DNA from 2 places in the Thainema salinarum CENA647 genome. Region 2 is predicted to be linked to the other one. Evidence: riboswitches for the same ligand, from Rfam matches in the RefSeq annotation. Region 2 holds a riboswitch; the other holds the start of a gene.
The links. A riboswitch is a leader RNA that binds a small molecule or an ion and turns the genes downstream of it on or off. The one in region 2 is predicted to bind cobalamin.
Positions count from the first base shown of each region.

Region 1: linked by a shared signal. The riboswitch ahead of AC286M_RS28180 (sirohydrochlorin chelatase) and the one ahead of cobW (cobalamin biosynthesis protein CobW) in region 2 are both predicted to bind cobalamin.

Region 1 is NZ_JBYJZJ010000022.1:4,888,405-4,896,447, reverse strand. Features, by position in the region: gene AC286M_RS28225 (ArnT family glycosyltransferase) at 1-22, opposite strand, end outside; gene AC286M_RS28220 (hypothetical protein) at 78-770, opposite strand; gene AC286M_RS28215 (hypothetical protein) at 856-1,488, opposite strand; gene AC286M_RS28210 (CHAD domain-containing protein) at 1,986-3,086, shown strand; gene AC286M_RS28205 (YdcF family protein) at 3,025-3,816, opposite strand; gene AC286M_RS28200 (hypothetical protein) at 3,840-4,172, opposite strand; gene AC286M_RS28195 (hypothetical protein) at 4,382-4,726, shown strand; gene grxC (glutaredoxin 3) at 4,836-5,105, shown strand; gene dps (DNA starvation/stationary phase protection protein Dps) at 5,169-5,702, opposite strand; adenosylcobalamin-variant (AdoCbl-variant) riboswitch at 6,133-6,206, shown strand; gene AC286M_RS28180 (sirohydrochlorin chelatase) at 6,251-7,357, shown strand; gene AC286M_RS28175 (YbaY family lipoprotein) at 7,534-8,043, shown strand, end outside.
Region 2 is NZ_JBYJZJ010000022.1:3,254,459-3,262,501, forward strand. Features, by position in the region: one part of gene AC286M_RS21060 (ISKra4 family transposase) at 1-24, shown strand, start outside; one part of gene AC286M_RS21060 (ISKra4 family transposase) at 24-940, shown strand; gene AC286M_RS21065 (energy-coupling factor ABC transporter substrate-binding protein) at 977-1,276, opposite strand; gene AC286M_RS21070 (energy-coupling factor ABC transporter permease) at 1,426-2,181, opposite strand; gene cobW (cobalamin biosynthesis protein CobW) at 2,254-3,312, opposite strand; cobalamin riboswitch at 3,711-3,921, opposite strand; gene AC286M_RS21080 (ferritin-like domain-containing protein) at 4,095-4,721, opposite strand; gene AC286M_RS21085 (HMA2 domain-containing protein) at 4,948-5,496, shown strand; gene AC286M_RS21090 (heavy metal translocating P-type ATPase) at 5,518-7,746, shown strand; gene AC286M_RS21095 (hypothetical protein) at 8,039-8,043, shown strand, end outside.

The DNA of each region.
Region 1 (8,043 bases), 1.6 Mb from region 2:
CCTGTCGCTCCCACTCATCCACCCATCCACCCCCCACTCCTCACTCTTCACTCCTCTCGCCTCTCGCCTCACTTCCCTCACTCCCCCACCGTCACACCTGCCCGCAGCAGCATTACCTGACGGCTATCGACAATCATGGCGGCAAAGTTGCGATCGCTAAGGATTTTGAGCAGAGCGCTGGCGGATTGAATATCGGGCGTGTAGAGAGCCAGTAAATAGGGATCTTGCCGATAAGCGGCTACGCCAACTTCGCGGGAAATGGCTTGCTGTACGTCTAGAGCCACTTCAGGTCGATTTTCGTAGTCCACTAGGACGGCGTAGCCGACGCCGAGCGGTCGCGGCTGATAGGTGCTGGGGTTCGTGGCAGGCAGAACAGCCGTAGGTGGACGGGCGACGAAGGTCTGAATATCGTTAACCTCACCACCCAAGTACTGGGCCCAAGCGCTGGCGGTTTCCAGATTGGTAAAGCCACCAATGCGGACGACTGGATCGCCAAAGTAATCACAAACTGCGATCGTTGTGCCGTCAGGTACGAGGGTTTGCACCTGCTGCCGCTGCTCTGGCGTTTCGCCAATTACCAGCAGTAGGTACTCATTGGTATTGGGCGGCTGGCAGGGCGGAAATTCTTGAGCTTGAGCCGAGTAGCCAAGGCAGACTGTGCCGATTAAACTCAGCCCACTCAGCAGGAAGCGTAGTCCCTGATGCCGCACATATCGCCGCACAGCTCGACGAGATGGCGTGATTTGACTCTGACTCTGCCGCTGTTCCATTCGATTCGCCCTCACAGAAACACCGAACATTTTGCCACGAGTCTTGCCGAAGTGACTAAAACGATGAAGTTCTTTAAGGCTTGAACTAGCGATCGCGCAGTTGAGCTTCTAAACCCGCTACATCTTCCGGCAGCAAAACGATCATCCGTCCGCTGTAGTTGACGCCAGCCGGATTGCGCGCAACTTCAACCCAGTAGGCGTAGCGATCGCCCTGACGCAGTTCACCTTCCAGAAATGTTAATAGCGGTGAATTGCGGGACTGGCGGAACGTGTCGGCATTGGGATAGGTATAGACGGGTTCGGCTTCCATATAGTCGCGATAGAGATCAGCGCCATAAATCACCCGCAGCGTTTCTTCGAGGCGTTCACGGGTGACGCCGTTGATGATGTCGAATAGCTCAATTTTTTCGGAGCGGATTTCGCCGACGACTCCGGGTTCTAGAGGACGTCCAGGCGACAGGCGCGAGGCTTCAAATAGAAATCGCTGAGCGGCGGTGTCGGTACGCTGTACGCGCAGGCGTTCGCCGAGTTCAGGTTGTAAGGTGGGGTGGGCTTGAATCCAGGCGGCAACATCGTCGGCTTTTTGTCCGGGTAGGGCTGCGGCTGGCTGGCTGGTTAGCGTTTCAGTCGCGGTGTAACCCAGGAGTAAAAGTGCGATCGCACCTCCGATTTTTCTCCCTTGCCGCCCCAATCGTTGATTGTTCCTGTGCTGACCCATATTCCTTTCCTCCAACTCCGCTCCTCATTATGACCATCTCAACGATAAAACGAACATCTTCAACAATTTGTTAACTCACAGCTTGTACCCAAATTCAAAGAAGTAATTTTGCCGCCGCATTGCGACAGCAAAATTACTTCTTTAGGTTCAGTTTTGAATAGGGCAGGCTGTGTCTTGACTCAGGTTGAACGGGGCTGCAATGGCGTTAATATCGCTGAGTAGATGGAACAGAACGTCATCCCAATCAACTGTTTATAGCCTTTCCTGATCTACTGAGGTATAAGTTATTTTTTTGAAAGCCGCGCGGAGCGCGGCTTTCAAAAAAATAACCTCCCCTTTATCAGCGCAAGAAGCGCTATAAACCTCAGTGGTGATGTGTTGCTGATGCGCTCAATTTTTGTTCAAACTCGGCTGAATTTTGCTGCGCTAAGCTTAAATTAGGCTTAAACAACCGAAGCCAGATCATCGAATACGTATCTATCTCGCACTAAACGCCAATGAAGACTGCTAGCCAATCGACTCCTGAACAGGACTCCACCCCTAAAAACGGAACCTCAAAACAGACCTCGACGGGCAAGACATCGTCACTCACACCGCTGCATCAGTATGCCCATGAGGCGATTCGCAAGCATTTCAAGAAATCGACCAAGTATCTGGATGATGTACTGTGCGATCGCGATCCAGAAGATGTGCATCAGATGCGGGTTGGCATGCGGCGGCTGCGGACAGCGCTACAGGTCTTTGAAGGAGTCGTTGTGCTGCCGTCTGGGCTAAGTATTAAGAAAATTGGCAAGCTGGCTAAAGCACTGGGCAACGTGCGGGATTTAGACGTGATGCTGGAGTGGTTGCAGTCTTATCTAGAAAAAGCTGATCCTAAAGTGATTGGGGCGCTGGCACCTGTGATGGAGCGGGTGCAGAAGAAGCGCAAGAAGTGCCGCAAGCGGCTGCGGAAGGTACTGAAAGGGAAGCAGTACGCCGCGTTTGAGCAGGGTTTCCAGACTTGGCTAGAGCAGCCAAAGTATACGCCAGTGGCCGAATTGCCGCTGGAGCAGGTTTTACCCGACTTGCTGCTGCCGCTGATTAGCGAACTACTGCTGCATCCGGGTTGGTTGGTGGCGACTAGCAGCACAAAACAGAAGGGGATTCAGCCGACTAAGCGACTGAACCAAACACAAATTCATCAGGTGCTAAAGCAAGATAGCGACGATCTACATGACCTGCGTAAACAAATGAAGCGGGTACGCTATCAGACTGAGTTTTTTACCGAGTTTTATGGCGATAGCTACCAGGCTCAAACAGAGGAGTTTCGAGTGATTCAGGATTTGCTCGGTCAGCTCCAGGATGGGGCGATTTTGAGCGAGTTTTTAGCGGATGAACTCGATGCCGATTGGCCCAAGCAGCTACCGGATTTACACCAGCAGCTCCAGCAGGAGCAAATTGACATTTGGCGACAGTGGCAGCCAATTCAAGCGAAGTATCTGACCGCTGAATTCCGGCAGCAGTTGCGCCAGTTGGTGTTGACGCCTGGTGCTGCACTTACAGCCAGCCCCGCAGCCGATAAATCACCAGCCCCAGATACTCCTTCAGAATCCGAGTAGTCTGCGCCAGATTTTCGGCGCTAGGCAAAATACCTAAGATGCGACCTTCCAGACTGCTGGTCAGCTCGTCGTAGCTCTGTTCCGACACCATAAAATCGGTCGGAGCTGCGATCGCAGTTATACCCTGTTTCTCAAAGATCGCCAACGAGCGCGGCATATGTAGCGCAGAGGTGACGAGCAGCACCTGATCGAGATCCCGCTGCTCTAGAATCTGCTTGACGTTGATGGCGTTTTGGTAGGTATTTAAGGACTCCGGATCTTGCAGAATCGCGTTGGGGGCAACGCCCATTTCGACAGCAATTTGAGCCATATCTGCCGACTCAGACGCACCGCCATCTTTCCAGTCAATTCGGCCACCGCTGAGGATCAGCCAGGGCGCTTTGCCTGCGTTATACAGACGGGCACCGTGCAGAATGCGATCGCCCGCTTCCATTACGTCTACCCAGGGGCGGGGCGCAATCTGGGAGCGCGTGGCACCACCCAGTACAACAATGGCGTCAGCGTTCGGTAAATTGGCAGGCGGCAGGTTTTGCCATTCCAAGGACTGCGTCAACCCGGTGGCGACCCAGGCGTTGCTGCCCAGCCATAAAACTGCGATCGCACCTAACAGCAAACTCGCCGCCGCACGGGGTCGTTTCCAAAGCAGGAACCAGGCCAGCGCAATCAACAAGCAGCCCAGTCCCAACGGATAGACGAATAGGGGCAACAGTTTTGATAGAAATAAAAACATGGTGGTTGGCAGGCTGCTTTTGATTACTCATTGCGCGAGTCAATCCGAGACTCACCCCGAGAGCGACGACGCTGATACACCGATGAGCTAGGCCGAAACCAGCGATTGCGATTACCCTGACGGGCGCTGCGCCAGAGCGAGATCCGACTGCGTAGGCGACTGATGGCTGTTTCAGGTATGGCTTCAGCTTGATTGGGCGAAGTTGGCGCTTGCCACCAGGTAATAATCAGACTGGCCGCAATCCCTGCTGCTGCTCCTAGGCATAGGCTGAGGGGAATCGGATAATCCAGCAAAACAAAGCAGACGAGAAAAAACAGCCAGAGCTGTAAGCCAATCGTAATCCCTTGGTCGCTCATAATCTTGTTCAGGTATACCTCCAGAACTCAAGCATTTCTGTTATACAGCAATCGGGGTGAGGAGTGAGCGTGAGGCGTGAGGCGTGAGGTCTGTAAAAAAATACTAACAGTGGTTGACTTTTTGATCGGAATTGGGAGCGCTGTGCTAACTTTATCAGCCAGTTTAAGTCTTAAGCAGTGTTTTTCGGTGTGCTTGGAGTAAGTGAGTTATGACTATTCGATTGAAGACGTTAAGGAATGTCTTGGGGTTTGGTGCGATCGCAACTTTAACTCTTATGAGTAGCTTGATGATTACCGCATCGCCTATGTTGGCGGATCGTCCCGGTACGTCGCGTCCGCCTGCGGCTAGTAACGCAACGGCTCGCGCTACGACCAATGCGACTGTTTATGCTTCACCCAATTTGAGTTCTGCAAACATTGTCGGTTCAATTCCCAGCGGCACGGCTGTACAGGTGTTTGATGCGATCGGCGTTTCGAGCACGATGACGATGTATTACGTCGATAGTGGTGTCGTGCGGGGCTGGGTGCGGCAGTCTGATCTGGTTTTTCTCTAATTTCCGCCAGTTTTCTCCAAATCGATATTGGACAGATCCCCCAACGGTGTCATGTCAAGCCCCTAGAATAAGAAGTAATATTTTGTAACAGGATGAGTTGGAGGTCGGCATGGCGGCAAATATTGAAATCTATACCTGGAGTAGCTGCCCGTTTTGTATTCGGGCGAAGGCGCTTTTGGATAAAAAAGGTGTTGACTACACGGAACACCAAATTGATGGTGATGAAGCAGCTCGGTCGAAAATGGCGAAGCGAACGGGTGGGCCACGTTCAGTGCCCCAGATTTTTGTGAATGATCACTATGTTGGGGATTGTCAGGGCATTCATCAGCTTGATGCCCAGGGCAAACTTGACCAAATTTTACAGGGCGGCGCAGCCTAGTTGTTTAAACGAGAATCCCCCTGCCGCATCGCGGCAGGGGGATTCTTGTTTAGCAAGTATTAACTACTTCGCGTCGCCTTTCTTGACCAGGTGCGCTTCGAGGAACCAGAGACGCTTGTCAACGGTGCGGGATACTTCCGTGTAGAGGTCAGCCGTATCGGCATCGCCCAGATCATCGGTAGTATCAATCGCTTCCCGGACGTGCTTAGCATAAGCGGCAAAGCGCTCAGCCAGAGCTGTTACGTGCTCTTCACCCGTGACGGCTTCTAGGTCGTACTCGGGCAGAATCGATTCAGCCGCAGCGAGGCGGGCAGTGCCCATTGCGGTGCCACCCAGGGCAGTGACGCGCTCGGCCACCATGTCAACGTACTCTTCTAGTTCACCTGCCATTTCATCAAACAGCTCATGCAGTTGGTAAAAGTCCATGCCTTTGACGTTCCAGTGAGCCTGCTTGGTCTGGGTTTTGAGATCTAACGTGGCGGCTAGGGTTTGGTTGAGGATTTCAGTAACCTGCGATCGCACATCCTGCGGCAAATCGATCCGAGTGGGATAGAAGCGGCGATTTGATTTGGATGGACGAGATGTTGTGGCTGTCATAAATTTAAGACTCTCCTAGTGTGAGTAATGCGAAAAACTTAGGCTAGTTGGAAAAACGGTAAATAAGGGGAAGCTGCAATTCAAGCAGTTGACTTTTCGGTGATAGCGCAAGTTTTCCAGTCTGCAATCAAGATTAACTTCAATCATCGATTCCAACTGAGCGATCAGCCGAAAGGAATTCAACTGTAGACTACCGCAACTGTGAAGACGCATCGTACCTCTGCATACCGTTGAATCGGATTGTTAAACCTAAATTACATCAGTCTCACGATTGCTACTCCTAAAGTGTACTCATAATGACTTCGACTTGACAACCCCTTCTTTAAAATTCCGCAAAAAAATTAGTAGAAGATCCTAAGGTACATGACTCGTTTGAGTTTGGATTCTGCCAATGGGCTAAGATTACAGAGCGCCAATCGGCCAAGTTTGTCGGCAAGGTAGGGAAAATCCGGTGTAAGTCCGGTGCTGTGCCGCAGCTGTGAAAGCCAGAATGCCTACTAGCTGATGCTGATGTTTATTCTCCTGCGTTGCACAGGAAACTGATTGTCATGTCTACTACACCGCTCAATTCGAGTCGTTTAACTGTTGCGTCGATTGAGGCGTTTCAGGCTGATCTGCTGGCTCAAGAGGCAACTGCGATCGCGCAGCTAGAGTTACCTCCGCTTCCCATCAAGCGACCTCTCCTGATGGTGGGGCACGGTAGCCGCGATGCCGATGGTCGTCAGCGCTTGCTGGATTTCGCCCATATTTACCAATCTTTAGATCCGACCCGACCCGTTTTGCCCTGCTTTCTCGAGCTGACAGAACCGTCGATTCAAGACGGCGTTGATCAGTGCGTAGAGCAGGGGTATACAGAGCTTTCAGTGCTGCCGATTCTGCTATTTGCGGCGCGCCACAATAAGTTTGATGTGACAAACGAGCTGGATCGCGCCCGTCAGCGTCACCCCCAGCTCACGTTTCACTACGGTCGCCACTTTGGGATTACGCCTGAAATTTTAGATCTATGGCGCGATCGCTTGGCGCTACTGGATACGCCGGAGCATAATCCCTATGGAATTGAGCGCAGCGAGACGGTTTTACTCTTTGTCGGACGCGGTTCGAGCGATCCGGATGCCAATGGTGATGTGGCCAAGCTAGCGCGTATGGTGTGGGAAGGCAGCGGCTATCACACGGTTGAAACCTGCTTTATTGGGATTACGCATCCCCGGTTGGAGGAGGGTTTTGAGCGGGCGCGGCTGTATCGACCTAAGCGGATTGTAGTGCTGCCTTACTTCATGTTTACGGGCGTGCTGGTCAAGAAAATTTTTGATATCACCGCGCAGCAGCAGGCTCAGTTTCCCCATATACACCTATCTTGCCTGCCGGAGATGAATATCCATCCCCAACTGCTAGCGATTCTGCGCCGCCGTGAGCTGGAAACGCAGATGGGCGAAGTGCAAATGAACTGTGAAATGTGCAAGTTCCGATTAGCGGCCAAGTCCGGCGATGATCACGGCCACTCTCACGGCCATAATCATGGGCATTCACATCATGATCACAGTCATGGCCACAATCATGGTCACAGCCACGGGCATGGGCATGATCACAGCCACGAAGCTGTCGATCCCTATGCCAAACCTGCCGATTATCACGACCGAGTTTGGCAAGTTCCCTAACTTTACCAACCTCAAACGAGCAGTGGCTGCCGCATCGCGGCAGCCACTGCTCATTTTGGGATCTTTTGCAGATCTTGAAGTGGAAGGAGTCAAATTTAGTTGCTAAATCGGTAACTGCAATATTCAGCATCATCAACCAGCGATAGAGTTAAAACGTTGGTGAAGAGTGAAAGAACATGAAAACAATCGTTGCGTTAGCCCTCGGCGCTGGATTGGGTTGGTCAGGATTGAGCCATTTGGCAGTGGCGCAAACGTCGCTCGATGAATCTCTAGATCAAAACTCAGATAAAGCTCCAACTACTCAAATTGCTGCACCAGACGACGAGCCAACTTGGTATAACTGCCTGACTCGTGAAGTCTGGAGTCCTGACAAGCAGGCATGGTGCGATCTGCTCCGCACGATGCAGGGCTTGGAGTATACGGTTCCCTACTATGGCGCTGTTTCCTTGACGGATGGCTTTTATGAAAATAGGGAGCAGCGCTGGCAAGTTAGCTTAATTAATCAGGCCGGACTGATTGACTTCGGTGATTTGGATGGGGAGGGAACAGCGGATGATGCGATCGCACTTTTATTAGTGAATTCAGGTGGTTCGGGGCAGTTTGTTTATCTTGCGCCAGTTCTGGATGTTGCAACTGATCCTCAGCCATTGGGTACGGTATTTCTGGGCGATCGCATTCGAGTCAAT
Region 2 (8,043 bases):
CGCCAGTCATTGGGGAGTTTTTTGCCAAACCGTTACCGGCACCGACGAAGGATATCCCCGCCAACTAGAGAGCATTCTGGGCCGGTTATCCCTCAGTAGTGAACAGGCCAAACAACTCGGTGTCCGTCCCCGACAACAGGTCAGCCCTTATTTAGAGCTGTGCTGTCTGCGCCAAAGCGCAATTGTTTCTTATGCCCAAGCGGCGATTGAAGTAGAGGTGCAAACGGGACGACGGGTGAGTGCGAAAACGCAGCAGCGGTTGGAGGCGCGCCATGACTTCGAGCTGCCCACGAGTGAGGTCCCGGTTGAGCAAATGAGCCTGGATGGCGGCATGATTCGCTTGCGCACGCCGCTGGGGGAAGCGGCTGAGTGGCGCGAATATAAAGCCTTGAATTTGGGTGAGCAGCATCAGGGCATGGCCTGGTTCAAAGACAACGAACACCTGATTGAGTGGGCAAATGACCTCCCCTTAGCCCCGATAGTGGACTGCCTGGGCGATGGTCATGATGGGGTTTGGGGCATCTATGCCCAGATTGGCAACGACCACCAACGTCACGAAATCCTCGATTGGTTTCACCTGATGGAAAATTTGCATCAAGTCCAAGCCACTCCAGAAGCACTCGAAACCGCTCGCAGCTTTCTTTGGCAGGGACAAGTAGACGCTGCTATGAATGTGTTTGAGGTGAGCGAGTCGGAAGCAGCACGTCGCTTCTGTGGCTATCTAGAGCGGCATCGTGACCGCATCCCCAATTATCGTTACTACCAAGAAGAAGGGTGGCCGATTGGCTCGGGGGATGTTGAGTCCTGGGTGAAGCAAATTAACCAACGCACGAAGATCCCTGGCGCTGCCTGGAACGCTGAGCGGGTGCCGCAGGTTTTAGCGCATCGTTGTGCTTACCTCAACGGCAGGCTCTCACCTCAGAGATGTTTTTCTCTGTAGAAGGTGACCTACTCCCGAGTGACAGGGATATAGTGTTCATTCTTTTTCGCGAGACTGATGGCGCTCAGTCCGCCCCCGATACAAGCCAATCACATACCCAATCACGCCCGCACCAATGGCCGCCTGTGACACAAACAGCAAACTTTCAATTTCCCCGCTAGGCGGCTCAAATACGCCGCCAAACCAGGGCTCATAGTCGGGCTGAATTTCTGCGATCGCTTCCTCCGCTTCGCCATCCGCACCACCATATTCGCCTTTAACAAAGATGAGGGGCAAGACGGCTAGAGCGACAACCACGAAGACAATTAACCAGTTACCTTGTTTTTGATTGTTCATAGGTTTTGGGAAGTAGATGGGTAGATAGGGGAGAAATGAGGGAGTTGGGGTTTCAGGTTTCAGGTTTCAGGTTTTTAGGGGTAAACGTTTTACCTAATACCTAATACCTAGCACCTAAAACCCTGTACCTAGTCCCCCTTCCCTACTCCCTAAGCCCCTACCTTCAGGGCTTTCAACGTCTGTAGCTCTACCACTGCGTAGGATTGGAGCCAGTTCCAGACTAGTACGGTCAGCAGACCTTCACTGATCGCGAGAGGAATCTGGGTGAGAGCAAAGATGCTTGCAAATTTCAGGAAGGCAGCGAGGAAGCCACCGCTGGCGGCGGGAAAGGCCAGGGCAAGCTGGATAGAGGTCACAAGATACGTAACGAGGTCGCCCAGGGCAGCAGATAGGAAGATGCCAACTTTCTGCTTACCGCTGTTGGCAAAGAGGCGATAAACGCCGTAGGCTACCCACGGCCCCACAATCGCCATTGAAAACACATTGGCTCCTAGCGTCGTTAAGCCACCGTGAGCTAACAGAACGGCCTGAAAAATGAGCACCAGACTGCCCAGCACCGTCATAACGGACGGGCCGAATAAGACGGCTCCTAGCCCTGTGCCAGTTGGATGAGAACAACTGCCAGTAACCGAGGGAATCTTCAGAGCTGACAGGACAAAGCTAAAGGCTCCAGCCAAGGCCAGCAGTAGTTTTAGCTCGGGATGTTCGCCAGCGATTCGGATCAGCGATCGCAACCCCAAAATAAAAAACGGCAGGGATATAATCCACCAAAACACGGCCCACTGCACGGGCAAAAAGCCTTCCATAATGTGCATGGCCTGGGCCGGTGCGGCAGGAGCGATAACTAGGTAAGCACTAAGCCCCACCAGAGCCGCAACCTGCAATCCCCTTCGAGTGTTCCTCATATTCGTAAACACCTCACAGATCAGATAAATAGATTAGATAAGAAACAGATTGGATAGGAATGCACCTACCAATCAGGCTGCGATTTGGGCTGCGATCGCGGTATTAATCTTGTCTGCATCTAAGGCATGACCGATAAAGACCAATTGGGTCTTGCGGGATTCAGCCGGTTGCCAAGGGCGGTCGTAAAACTTATCAAATCTCTGTCCGACCCCCTGCAGCACCAGCCGCATAGCTTTACCTGGAACCGCGACAAAGCCTTTAATGCGATAAATTTCCTGCTGCTGTACCAAGGCTTGCAGGCGATCGATAAGCCGCTCTGGATCAAAGGCTTGCTCTAGTTCCACGTAGATGGAGTTGATATCGTCATCGTGCTCGTGGTCTTCCTCGGTATCGTGGTGGCTGGGGCGACTGTCGAGGTTGTCTTCCACCGCAGCATTGAAGCCGAGCAGGATGTCTGGGCTAATTTCACCGTGATTGCAGGGGACAACTTTAATCCCGGCGGGAATCTGTTGCTGTAGCCACTGCTGGATGCGATCGCAACTTTCCCTGGTCATCCTATCCGTTTTGCTCAGGAGCACCATGTCGGCACAGGCCAATTGATCCTCAAAGAGTTCTTCAATTGGGGTTTCATGCTCTAAACTGTCATCCGTCTGCCGCTGAGCTTCCAGCGCTTCCAGATCTCCCACAACTTGTCCCTGAGCGAGGGCATCGCCATCGACAACCGTGACCACCCCGTCTACCGTTGCTCCAGTTCGAATTTCAGGCCAGCGAAAGGCCTGAATTAAAGGTTTAGGGAGCGCTAGACCCGAAGTTTCAATCACAATGCAATCAATTTCATCCCGTCGCTTCAGCAGTTCTTGCATCGTGGGCAAAAACTCTTCCTGAACGGTGCAGCAAAGACAGCCATTAGCTAGCTCTAAGATATTGGTGTTTGGCTCAGCGGTAGAGTTCTCATCGTCGTCGCACACCTGGCACGTTTTCAGAATTTCGCCATCAATGCCAACTTCACCAAATTCATTCACTAATACAGCAATACGCCGACCCTGATTATTTTGCAGCAGGTGCCTAACCAGGGTGGTTTTACCAGATCCCAAGAAACCAGTGACAACGGTAACAGGTATTTTGTGCATGAAATAGCTCCTAATATTTGAATTAACCAACCAGCAGACTGGGTTCTTCGTTCGTATTTACATTCAGCAGTGAGATCAACTGATTGCAGCAGAGTTAGGACAGCGAATTGTATTTCACTCAGTCCTCAGCACTGACCTCATAAGTGTTGTAACTATGGGCTGCGATATCGCACATTATGCGTACATTGCGGTTAGCACAAACATGATCAGTGCAAATCAGGCGAGCTTCCTGCAAAACAACTGGCTCACCAAGACTCAAAACCAATGGTTAGGGCAGCAGCACAGTCGGCTAGCCCCATTCCTGCCTTTGGAGCTTTGTAACGACGCTCCTAAAACAACAGAATCGCGACCCAAATAATACTAAAGCAGTCATCATCCGTACCTCGCAGATGGGATAGAGCATCAACCATTTATCGGCGGGCATTCTGACTTACACAACTTTGGATTTTGGATTTTGGATTTTGGAATAGAGGCTAATGGCTCAATCTAAAATCTAAAATCAGCAATCTAAAATTGGCTTACAGCTGCGGGACAGCGGCAGATTTTCACTGCACTTTCCCCGTTTCCTCTAGTGGCTGATCTCCACTAGAACCGATAAGGTTAGCGTATCCTATCACCCTTTGTTGACCACTGATCATCAAGCGTTGGATGCGCAGGAATTCTTAACTTACCAAAAACCCGGTAGTGTCAGTCCTGTCTTGATTGCTGATCTAGATCTGTAAATGGTGTGGGTGGGTGGGGTGCATCGCGCCTATCACTCACGCTATTTACAGGTTTGAAACCTAACCCTGTCTTGATTGACCATAGTTGCCACGACGGTGGCGGCGTCTTCGTCCTTGTTTCCATTCTCGGCCAGTTCTGACTGGCGTTTCACTCTGGCTTTCATCTTCAGAACCGAACTGTCCACAGCCGGAGGGACTTAAACGGAATCGACCCGCAGACTGCTGTCCGCTTAGGTCAGATTCCACGTAGTGACGAGCGGCTCGCGCTACACATCGCTGAAAGGCGGGTAAATGATTCTGCTGGGAGGCTCGCTGGAGCTGTCGAAATACTTGCTGCACATCCGGATACGCCGCAGTCATCGCCAACAACCGCTCATACATTGCGCCATTCTCGATCTCGGCCTGTACGCCGCCCTCGCAGGCTTGAGCCAGAGAATCTGGTACTTCTACCTGAGCAGGCCAGTTATCCTCCGGCACCGGAATACCGTACCGATTAAATAGAGGCAGCAACGCTTGAATGTGTCGCTCCTCAGATTCCAAAATCTTTATAAATGGTCGAACAGACCCAAACCGATTGAGGATGGCTCGATAGGTGGCGCGAGCTTTGTATTCATCCTGCAGGGCTTCGGAGAGGGCAGCAGCTAAGTCGTCTAGCATGGCAGAACCCAGGTGCGTCTTAATATCCAAATAGATATATAGTTAATTGTAGCTCCAAATACACTGTACACAATTTTGTCGATACTGCCGATCCCGTTTTGTCCAGACCATCACTGCAATGGACTGCAATGGATGGGCGAAGGAAACCCACCATTTCCTGCGCAAAATTAATTTTTAGATAAGATTAATTGGCAACGAGAGGTTTTAGTATCGATAGTGAAGTTCTGGAGACATCCAGCTACCAAAAGGATCGAGAATGATTACATCTTCAACAGTCGAGGCTCAATCTGCCAGCAATACTGAAAATAGTTCTCAATTAGGACATCTGTTGGAGGAATACGGCGAAATTGCGGCTATCTTGCCAGTGCTGACCGGATTACTCGTTACTAGTCAGTTACGACTACGGGGTGCGAGTGCGCTGGTGGTCAACATTGCGATCGCAGCTATCACCCGGCAAGCCATTGTGCAGCTTAAAAAGCAGGCGGGGTATGCCCCTTCAACTCCAGCCCTTGCTGCCACGTCCACAAACGGCAAAACAGAAACTGCCGAAGAAGACTACACCATCGTCCACTCCGTCCCCGGTCGCATTCGCCTACGCATTCCTCGCTTGCAAACTGAACCCGCTTTCGGCAAACGCCTCGAAAAGCTGCTGCTGACCCAAGATATTGTCCTCGGCGTCCGCATCAACCGCGCCGCTAGCTCCATCGCCATCCGTTACGACGGCACCAACCTATCAGAACTTGAACTGGGGATGAGGTTATTGCAGATTCTTGAACAGGCAGAACAAGAAACACCCAATACCTAATATTCAAAACCCTCCACTCCCATGTCCACTCTCCGACTCTCCGACCCATCTACTCCTCCACTCTCCCCCACCTGGATCATCCTCCACCAACTCCCCGGTCGCGTTCGTCTACGAGTTCCAGAACTGGGAGCCAATAATCAGCATGAGATTTGGCTGAAAGCGGCTCTCGAAACGACGCCAGGGATCACTTATCTGCGCATTAACCGAACTGCTCGTTCAGTTGTGATTCAGTATCAACCCGCGCTGGCAGATCAGCTTTGGGTGAGACTGGGCGAGCTGCTGGGTGAGTTGGAACACCGTGCAGTTCAGCAGGCCGTATCGGTGGCAAGCAATAATTCTGCGATCGCAGAAGCAGAAACCTCACAAGGTTCAATTACAGCCCCTATAGCCTCTCCACAGAATAACCAGTGGGCTGGTCTACAACTGCCTGGATTAGCGTCTGCTCTCGCCTTAGCGAGCCAGTTCCCCAGTTTGCGGTGGTTGCGGCCTTTGGCGGCAGCAACTTTGGCGACGACGATTTTCCCGATTGCTCAACGAGCCTTCCAAAGCCTCTGGCAGGATCGGCGGTTAAATATTGACTGTCTTGATTTGTTGGCCTTGAGCCTGAGTACTTGGCAGGGCAAGCTGGTAACCCCGGCACTGGTGATTACGCTGCATGAGCTAGGGGATGCTATTCGAGAACAGACAGCTCGCGCGACAGAGGTGCGTTCCTCCACGCTGGCTGATGCGATTGGTCACTTTGCCTGGGTGAAGGGAGAAGGCGGCGAACTGCGGCAGGTGCCGAGTGACCAGGTGCAGGTGGGTGATATCGTAGTCGTTCATCCGGGGGAGCAAATCCCGGTTGATGGCACTGTGCTGGGTGGAGAAGCTACGGTCGATCAGCAGGGGCTGACCGGAGAGGCAATGCCCATTGTGGCGCGGCCTGACAGCTATGTGTTTGCGTCCACACTGGTGCGATCGGGACAGCTCATCCTGCGGGCCGAACGGGTCGGCAATGATACGCGAGCAGCAGCAGGATTGAGGCTGCTACAGCAGGCCCCGGTTTACGATACTCGCATGGCGAACTACACGGAAAAAGTTGCCGATCGCTTGATTGTGCCATCGCTGTTGCTAGCGACCTTAGTCCTAGGCATTACGCGCGATCCAGCGCGGGCAGCGGCGATCCTGACGCTGGATTTTGTCACGGGTATTCGGGTTTCGATCCCCACTGCTTTTCTAGGGGCGCTGAACCACACGACTCGCCACGGGGTGCTGGTGCGCAGCGGTCGGACTCTGGAGCAGCTCGCCGAAATCGACACGATTGTCTTTGATAAGACTGGCACACTGACCGAAGGACGAATTGCGATCGCAGATGTCTCTCCTGTGCCTCACACCCTTTCACCCGAACGACTGCTGCAACTGGCCGCCTCAGCAGAACAGCGGCTCACCCATCCAGTGGCGGAAGCTATCGTGAATCACGCCCAGCAGCAGGGACTGCCCCTCCTCCCGCGTGACGATTGGGATTACATCGTTGGGTTCGGTGTGACCGCTCAAATCGAGGGCCACACCGTTCTGGTGGGCAGTGAGCGATTCCTGCATCAGCAACAGGTGGACTGGAACGGTTGGACAAATCCCAAAGCCAGCATCCTCTCGCAGATCTATGTGGCCTGTGATGGCCAATTTGCAGGCACCTTGGGCTTCACTGATCCCCTGCGGCCTGAAAGTACGCGCCTGGTTCACATGCTGCAGCGACAGTTTAATCTCGAACTGCATCTGCTGACGGGGGACAATCCCCAGCGGGCCGCTCAGGTTGCCGACGAGCTGGGCATTCAGCCTGAACATGTTTATGCTGAAGCGTTCCCGGATCAGAAGGCCCAAATCGTGCGGGATCTGCACCGAGCAGGTCGCACCGTGGCCTTTGTCGGCGATGGCCTCAATGATTCCGTCGCCTTGGCCTACGCGGATGTCTCCGTGTCCTTTGAGCGGGGAGCCGACATTGCCCGCGAAACCGCTGACGTGGTGCTGATGAACAACAACCTGCTTGAATTGCTGGAAGCCATCGCCATCGCTCGCGAAACCCGCGATCTGATTGAGCAGAATATTGCGCTGGTCGTGGTGCCCAACCTAGTCGCGCTGGGGCTAGCGTCCACAGCAGGATTGAATCCCCTGGTAGCAACCATTATTCACAACGGATCTGCGATCGCAGCCGGACTCAACAGCCTGCGACCCCTGGTCACGCATAAGTTTTTGCCCAACGCCATTATTGAATAAAGAGTCAAAACTTAGATATAATTGCTTATTGCGAGGATATTGCATCAAGAATATGCTTTCTGCTAAGCTGAAAAGCAACAGATTGAATTAGCTAAACGATGACTGAATCAGTTTTCAGTATATAGAAGGCTACAATTCAAGGGTTTCTTGCTACCCAGACGATCCAATACGATTTTTAAGGCTTTGCCGAAGTCTATCAATCAGCGATTAATCATTGATCAATTAACTGATAATCTTATTCATTAAATAATCTTGGCTTAACCTGCTGTTCTGCTACTGCCTCGGTGATGTTATGTC